Regions from separate parts of the Pseudarthrobacter sp. 10T415 genome, predicted to be linked through region 1. Evidence: riboswitches for the same ligand, from Rfam matches in the RefSeq annotation. Region 1 holds a riboswitch; the other holds the start of a gene.
What was found. A riboswitch is a leader RNA that binds a small molecule or an ion and turns the genes downstream of it on or off. The one in region 1 is predicted to bind S-adenosylmethionine.
Positions count from the first base shown of each region.

Region 2: it holds a riboswitch for S-adenosylmethionine, as region 1 does, so the genes downstream of both, metX (homoserine O-acetyltransferase MetX) here and AC1DBN_RS13725 (LLM class flavin-dependent oxidoreductase) in region 1, are expected to answer to the same signal.

Region 1 is NZ_JBFTHJ010000010.1:31,259-35,431, reverse strand. It holds gene AC1DBN_RS13735 (rhodanese-like domain-containing protein) at 1-152, opposite strand, end outside; gene AC1DBN_RS13730 (LLM class flavin-dependent oxidoreductase) at 193-1,461, opposite strand; SAM riboswitch class IV at 1,677-1,785, shown strand; gene AC1DBN_RS13725 (LLM class flavin-dependent oxidoreductase) at 1,821-2,915, shown strand; gene AC1DBN_RS13720 (NtaA/DmoA family FMN-dependent monooxygenase) at 2,927-4,173, shown strand, end outside.
Region 2 is NZ_JBFTHJ010000011.1:87,981-92,153, reverse strand. It holds gene AC1DBN_RS14765 (bifunctional o-acetylhomoserine/o-acetylserine sulfhydrylase) at 19-1,341, shown strand; SAM riboswitch class IV at 1,490-1,604, shown strand; gene metX (homoserine O-acetyltransferase MetX) at 1,617-2,732, shown strand; gene AC1DBN_RS14755 (hypothetical protein) at 2,872-3,489, opposite strand; gene AC1DBN_RS14750 (SGNH/GDSL hydrolase family protein) at 3,611-4,173, opposite strand, start outside.

The sequences.
Region 1 (4,173 bases):
CCGCGGTCCACCACCAGTGCTCCCGGGACTGCCCCGGTGCTGTTGCGTCCGGCGTCGCTGCGGACGTCAACCAGCAATGCACCGCCGGCAATCAGTTGGGCGGCTTCTGCGGCCGTGACGAGCTGCGTGTCTGTTTCGGTTTCAGTGGTCATGACTTTTCCTTCTCGTGTGTGGATGGTGATGGGACAAACTTCAGGCCAGGCCCCACTCGGCAGCCAGCAGTTCGTAGGAGCGCACGCGGTGCCGGTGGTTGTGGGCGATGGTGGTGATCAACAGTTCCTGGGCGCCCGTGGCGTGCTGCAGGTCGCGTAATTGGTCCGCCACCTGCGCCGCGCCGCCCACGAACCGCGTTTCCACCCGGTCCCGGATGAGGTCCGGAGCCCCGGTTTCGGGTGCGGCTGCCTGCGCATCCAGGCGGCCGCCGTCACTGGGTGCGGGGTAGGGGATGGCGCCGTGGCCGGTGCGGATGCTGTGCACCCAGGCGGCATAACCGGCACCAAGGGTGCGGGCGGTCTGCCCGTCATCGGCCACCAGGACGTCCGCGGAGACGGTGACGTATGGCTCCGCCAGCGCGGCCGACGGCTTGAAATGGGCCCGGTACTCGGCCACCGAATCCAGCACGGTGGCGGGGGAGACGTGGTAGTTCGCCCCGAACGGCAGGCCGAGCTTCCCGGCCAGGCGGGCGCTGGGACCGGCCGTTGAACCATGGATCCAGAACTGGGGCGTGGTGCCCCGCGCCGGAGTGACAGTGATTTCCTCGCCGTGCCGGGTCCGGAAGCCGCCGGTGAAGAACCCGATCACGTCCTGGACGTCGCTTTCGAAGTTGTCCGCGTCGCCGGGTTCGCGGCCCAGGAGTTCGGCCTGGAGGCGGAACTTCCGCGGGAGGACGGAATTGAAGAGCCGCCGGGCCGCCGGGACCAGGAGCCCGTCCACCACCCGGGCTCCCTCGTCCGGTTGCGCCGGAGCGCCCGCGCCGGCTGAGCCCGCATGAAGCGCGGTGCCGTCCGCACCAGCACCAGCACCGCCCGCACCCGCGCCGGAGCCGTAAACGGCGGAGGCGGGCTCCGCCGTCGTCCGTCCTGCACCCGTCGAATCCGCGGCCGGCATGCTGGGCTGCCCTGACCGTCCGAACCCCAAATCCAACCGTTCCGGGTACACGGCCGCGAGCGTGCCGATGTTCTCCGCCACCTGCAGCGGCCGGTAGTTACCCAGGATGGTGGCGGCCGTGCCCACGCGGATGGTCCGGGTAGCCGCGGCAACCAGGGCGGAGAGCACGTGCGGGGCGGAACCGGCGACGCCGGGGTTCAGGTGGTGCTCGGCCAGCCAGAAGCGGTGGTAGCCAAGGCCCTCGGCCGCTACAGCAAGGTCAATGCTGTTGCGCAGCGCGTTACCGGCCGACTGCCCGGCAGGGACTGGACTGAGATCGAGTACTGACAGGGGGACAGCGGAAGCGGTAGGCATGGCATGACCCTACGAGCCTGCCCACCCGGTCCCAAGCGGCCCTGTCACCGGGCTAAACCCGGGGAAACAGGCCGTCACGGAGCCCGCTTCCGGGTGTGGGCCGAAGAGCCCAGATGACGCCAAAAACCGCTGTTTGACGCGGGATTTCCTGCGTTGACGCCGCGCGACAACCGCGTTTGTCAACGCATTGGACCGGCTCCTACATTCAAGCCATAGGTCAAGAGTCAGCACGCCAAGGACCGGCTGGTGCTGCGGCAACCCTCAGGCATTTTGTGGCGGGGTGCTCCGGAAACAGACCTGGCCGCCCCGCGGCAAGTGAATGTCGTCCCGGCCGCCCTGCGGCCCTGAAGAAGGAAACCATGGCTTCAACACCTGTACCTGAACTGCGCTCCAAAATAGTGGCGCTCGAGCTCGATGGCGACGGCGCCCACCCGGCTGCGTGGCGCCGCGCCGCCCACCTTCCCGGCGCCCTGCTGGGCGGCGGCCGGATACGGGAAACCGTGCAGGCCGCGGACATCGCAGGCTTCCACCTGGCCACCTTCCGCGATTCCCGCGTACTGGATGCCGGCAGCACCGGCATCGCGGGCCGGATCGACGCCGTGCAGCGCGCGGCCTTCGCGGCTCCGCTGACCCGCTCCCTCGGCCTGGTTCCCGAAGCGGGAACGCTGTTTACCGAGCCGTTCCATGTGGCCACGCAGTTGGCCAGCCTGGACTACTCCTCCCACGGCCGGGCCGGCTGGCTGGTCAGCGCCGCCAACGAACCCGCCGAGGCACAGTCCGTGGGCCGCGAGGCACTCGCCGAAGCCGATGTCCTGGCCGAGGCAGCGGACGTGGTGGAGGCCGGCCGCCGGCTCTGGGATTCCTGGGAGGACGGCGCTGTCATCCGGGACGCAGCCACCGGCCGTTACCTGGACCGGGATAAGCTCCACTACGCCGACTTTGACGGTGACAGATTCTCCGTGAAGGGCCCGTCCATCATTCCCCGCCCGCTGCAGGGCCAGCTGGTGGTCTTCGCACCGGCGGACCTGATCCCCGCCGTCGAAGCGGATGTGGCGCTCGCCGCCGCCGGTTCCGTTGACGGACTGGCGGCCGCGGCGACTGCGGCAGCAGCGGCCGGAACCCCGCGCACCCTGGTGGAGCTCGACGTCGTCCTCGACTCCCGTGGCCAGGCCGCGGCGGAGCGCCTCGCGGAGCTTGATGCGTACGAACCCTGGCAGGGCGGCGCCAGGTACGTCGGCAGTGCGGCAGGGCTCGTCGAGCTGCTGGTCGAGCTGTTCCGGGCAGCCGACGGCGTCCGGCTCCACCCCGCCGTCCTGGACGTTGACCTGCCCGAACTGGCCGCCCAGGTGCTGCCGGAACTGCGCCGTGCCGGTGTGGCCGCACCGCGCACCGGAACCACCCTCCGCGAAACCTTCGGCCTTCCCCGCCCCGCCAACCGCTACGCCGCGGCCTGAAAGAGAGCATCATGAGCACCCACCACCGCCCCGCCGGCAACGGCCAGATCCAGTTCGGCGTCTTCTTCCAGGGCGTCAACCACACCACCGTCTGGAAGACTCCGGAGAGCGGGTCCCAAACGGACTTCGAATCCTTCCGCCGGGTGGCCCAGACGGCGGAGCGCGGCCTCTTCTCCGCGTTCTTCCTCGGCGAGGGACTGCGCCTGCGCGAGCACCTGGGCCGCATCCACGACCTCGACGTCGCCGGCCGCCCCGATGCCCAGACAGCCCTCGCGGCCCTGGCCGCCGTCACCACCAACATCGGCCTGGTGGCCACCCAGAACACCACCTACAACGATCCCGCAGACCTGGCGCACCGCCTGGCCAGCCTGGACCTGCTCTCCGGCGGGCGGGCGGCCTGGAACATCGTCACCACGGACAACGCCTGGACCGGTGCCAACTTCCGGCGCGGCGGGTTCCTCAAGCACGAGGACCGCTACATCCGGGCCGAGGCCTTCGTCCAGACAGCCAAAGCGATCTGGGATTCCTGGGCCGACGGCGCAATCGCCGGGTCCCGGGATGCCGGGCGCTGGCTAGAAGAAGGCAGCATCACACCCGTCCGGCGCACGGACGCAAGTTTCGACGTCGACATCACCGGCCGCCTGCCGCGCTCCTCACAGCACCATCCGGTGCTCTTCCAGGCCGGCGACTCGGCGGACGGGCGGGACTTCGCCGTCCGGAACGCCGACGTGATCTTCTCCCGGCACGCCGAGCTCGAGGACGCCAAAAGGTTCCGCGAGGACATCGTGGCGCGCACCCTCAAGGCTGGCCGACCCGCCGACGACGTGAAGATCTTCCCCGGCCAGGAGTTCATCCTTGGCGCCACCGAGGCCGAGGCGGAGGAGAAGCACCAATGGGTCCGCGAACAGCAGGTGGGCCCCGAGACGTCCATCGCGTATCTGGAACAGTTCTGGGGCCGGACCCTCACCGATTACGACCCCGACGGTCCGCTTCCCGAAACGGACCCCGTCGTGGACGTCACCAACCCCACCCGCGGCAACGCCTTCCACGGCGCAAGCGCCAAGGAACTCGCGGCCCAGTGGCGCGCGGAGGCCAAGGACAAGGGCCAGTCCATCCGCCAGTTCGTCGCCGCACGCTCCCGGCTCAACGGCCGCGGCCTGGTGGGTTCCTACGATGGCATCGCCGACAAGCTCGCCGAATACGCCCACGCCGGCGCCGTTGACGGCTTCAACATCACCCCCTGGATCGTTCCCGGCGG
Region 2 (4,173 bases), on a different contig from region 1:
ATGTCAAAGGAGCCTTGAATGTCCAACGGTTGGTCCTTCGAAACCCGCCAGATCCACGCCGGCCAGGAGCCCGATGGCGCCACCGGCGCCCGGGCCCTGCCCATCTACCAGACCACCTCGTTTGTGTTCCCCAGCGCCGAAAGCGCGGCCAACCGGTTCGCCCTGGCGGAACTGGCCCCCATCTACACCCGCATCGGCAACCCCACCCAGGAGGCCGTGGAGCAGCGCATCGCCAGCCTCGAAGGGGGACTCGGCGCCCTGCTGCTCAGCTCCGGCCAGGCCGCGGAGACCTTCGCCATCCTGAACATCGCAGAGGCGGGCGACCACATCGTGGCCAGCCCCAGCCTGTACGGCGGAACCTACAACCTGTTCGCCCACACGCTGAAGAAGTTCGGCATCACCGTGACGTTCGTGGCTGACCCGGACAACCTGGACCAGTGGCGGGACGCCGTGCAGCCCAACACCAAGCTGTTCTTCGGCGAGGTGGTCTCCAACCCGCGCCAGGACGTCCTGGACATCGAAGGCATCTCCGGGGTGGCGCACCAGGCCGGCGTGCCCCTCATCGTGGACAACACCCTCTCCACGCCGTACCTGATCCGTCCCCTGGAATGGGGCGCCGACATCGTGGTCCACTCGGCCACCAAGTACCTCGGCGGGCACGGAGCGGCGATCGCCGGCGTCATCGTCGACTCAGGCAAGTTCGATTTCAGCAAGGACCCGGAACGGTTCCCGGGCTTCAACACCCCGGACCCCACCTACAACGGCCTGGTCTACGGCAGGGACCTCGGGGAAAACGGCCTCCTCGGCGCAAACCTGTCCTACATCCTCAAGGCGCGCGTCCAGCTCCTGCGGGACCTCGGCTCGGCCGTCTCGCCGTTCAACGCCTTCCTGATCGCCCAGGGCCTGGAGACGCTGAGCCTGCGCGTGGAACGCCACGTGGCCAACGCCACCGAGGTGGCCCGCTGGCTGGAACGCCGGGACGACGTCGAATCCGTCGCCTACGCAGGCCTGCCGTCCAGCCCCTGGTACGAGCGCGGCCGCAAGTACGGGCCCAAGGGGACGGGCGCCGTCGTCGCCTTCAACCTTGCCGGGGGAGCCGAAGCGGGGCAGCGGTTCGTCGACGCCCTGGAACTGCACTCGCACGTCGCCAACATCGGCGACGTCCGGTCCCTGGTGATCCACCCTGCCTCCACCACCCACAGCCAGCTGACGCCGGAACAGCAGGCGGTAGCGGGCGTGACCCCCGGCCTGGTGCGGCTGTCGGTGGGCATCGAGCACATCGATGACATCCTGGCAGACCTTGAGGCGGGCTTCCGGGCCGCCAAGGGCGCGGCCGGCTAAGCCAAAGACGTACGACGGCGGGAGGCCGGCCAGGCGGCCGGCCTCCCTTTCCGCCGGTCAGCCGTCCGGGAAAGGCAGCGCGGACCGCCAAGTCACAACCAGTCACATGCTTGGCCATCAGCGGGGGGTGTTTCGTACACTCGAACCAGGTCATGAGTGCCAGTGACAGCCCCGGCTTGCTGGCCGGCAACCCTCCTTCCGCGGCGGGGTGCCCCGGGTGAAGACCTGGCCTGCCGGTAAACGACGGCGGGCAAGCGCGTAGAAGAGGTCTTGCCATGACGGTTACCGTCGCCCGTACAACCGCACCCGAACACGGAATTGTCCGCTATGCCTCCATCGGTGGCCTGCAGCTCGAGGGCGGTGGATTCCTGCCGGACGTCACCCTGGCGTACGAAACGTGGGGGACCCTGAACGCCGATGGCAGCAACGCCATCCTGGTGGAGCACGCCCTGACCGGCAGCACGCATGTGACCCGCGGGGACACCGACGAGGAAGGCTGGTGGGAACACCTGGCCGGGCCCGGCGCCCCCGTGGACACTGACCGCTTCTTCGTGGTCTCCATCAACATTGTGGGCGGCTGCTACGGCTCCACCGGGCCGTCCTCGCCCGGCCCCGACGGCAAGCCCTGGGGTTCCAGGTTCCCCCTGGTGACGCTCCGGGACAGCACGGAAGCTGAAGCCCGCCTGGCGGACCAGCTGGGCATCAGGAGCTGGTACGCGGTGCTGGGCGGCTCCATGGGCGGCGCCCGGGCCCTGGAATGGGCCGTCACGTTCCCCGAACGGGTGCAGCGCTGTGCCGTCATCTCGGTGGGAGCCGCCAGCACGGCCGAACAGATAGCGTTCGCCCAGGCGCAGACCCTGGCCATCCGCCAGGACCCGAACTTCAACCACGGCGACTACTACGACGGTCCCTGCCCCGAGGACGGCCTGGCGCTCGCCCGCCGCATTGCCCACATCACCTACCGGTCGGCCGCCGAGCTGGAGTACCGCTTCGGCCGTGAAGCCCAGGCTTCGGAGTCGCCGCTGCAGGGCGGGGTCCTTGCCGGCAGGGGCCGGTACCAGGTGGAGAGCTATCTGGACCACCAGGGCAGCAAGCTCGTCCGGCGCTTCGACGCGAACAGCTACATCGCCCTCACCGAGGCGCTCATGAGCCACGACGTTTGCCGCGGCCGGGGAAGCCTGGCCGATACCCTCGCCCGGACCACCGCCCGGTTCTTCGTGGCGGCCGTGGAATCGGACCGGCTCTACTTCCCGTCCCAGTCACACGAGCTGGCCCGGGCCCTGCCTGGCGACGTCGAGGTCCACCTCATCCAGGCGCCCATCGGCCACGATGGCTTCCTTACCGAAATCGGCCAGCTGGGCGCCCAGCTCCGGGCGGAGTTCCTGGCCTAGCAGCGCGGCCCGCACATAAAACAGAGGCTTGTCCGCGGATCCGAACCCTCACGGGCAGGTGGCGCGAACAAGCCTCTGATTGATGATCCCGGGGACGTGATGGCGCCCGGAGGCCCTTAGAGGCTTTCTGCGGCGCAGGCTAGCCGTTCATGATTTCGCTGCGGCGGGCCATGTAGTCCTCCATGGACATTTCGCCGTTGCTGTACTTCTGGTCCAGTTCCGCGAGTTTCCGGGCCCGGAATCCCTGCGGGGCCGACGGCGGCGGGGGACTGGCGGGTGCTGCCCGCTGTTCCGGCGCGGGGTACCCGGGCTGCTGCTGGCCGGGCTGCTGCTGGCCGGGCTGCTGCTGGCCGGGCTGGGGCTGGTTGTAGGGAGGCTGGTTGAACTGCTGCTCCCCGTACGGCGGCTGACCGAAGGGCTGCCCGCCCTGGCCGGGGACCGGCGGCTGGCCGTACTGGTAGGGCCCGGGCTGGGGGACGTTCGGTGCCTGCTGGCCGATCTGCCGGAACCCGCCCGAGTAGTAGTCCTGCTGGGTGTAGCCATCGCGCGGCTGCCTGCTCTGCGGCCCGGCGGAACCGGGGAACTGGCCGCCCGGGTTCTGGCTGCCGGGATATTGGCCGGCACCGGGGAACTGCTCGGGGTACCGGCCGGGAAAGCTCTGGTCGTGGTTCCGCTTGGCCACCGATTTCCGGTACATGCGCATGGCCATCGGGATCACGAACGACAGGATGATGATCCAGAAAAACAGGTTACTCACGGTGCTGCGCCTCTCGAGTGGGTCTTTCCAGCTTAACGGTCACGGACCGCATGCCGTTCCGGCGGTCACCGGCAAGCTGCCCCAGACCAGACCAGACCAGACCAGACCAGACCAGACCAGCTCAGCGCCGCACTGCGTCGGCCGTCCCCAGCGGACCTTCCCCCGAACCCAGGGGAACGCCCGGTCCAAAGGCGGGACCCGGCGTCGGACGCTTGGCTGTGATGCCGTCGCCCGAGGACTGGTGGCGCAGGCGCCGCAGCACCCACGGCACAAAGTATTCGCGGGCCCAGACGAGGTCGCCCGTGCGGGCCTCCCGCCAGGTGCTCGGCGGCAGCGGCTTGGGGTGGCGGGGTTCGAGCGTGTGCTTCACGTTCAGGGACTCGAGCACCATGGCTGCGATGGTGTGGTGCCCCAGCGGAGAAAAGTGCAGGCGGTCCTGGTCCCACATCCGGGGGTCGCTGAGCTGCCGCAGGGACCACATGTCTGCAATCACGGCGTCGTGCCGCGCTGCCACGGTCCGCAGGTTCTCGTTATAGATGGCAACCTTGCTGCGGATCCTTCCCAGCACCGACGAGCCGGTATCGGGACCGTTGAACAGCACCACGGTGGCGCCGCCCATGGACAGGATCTGCACCACGGAATCCAGCTTTTCGGCCAGGGCGTCGGGGTCTCCGCCGGGGCGGA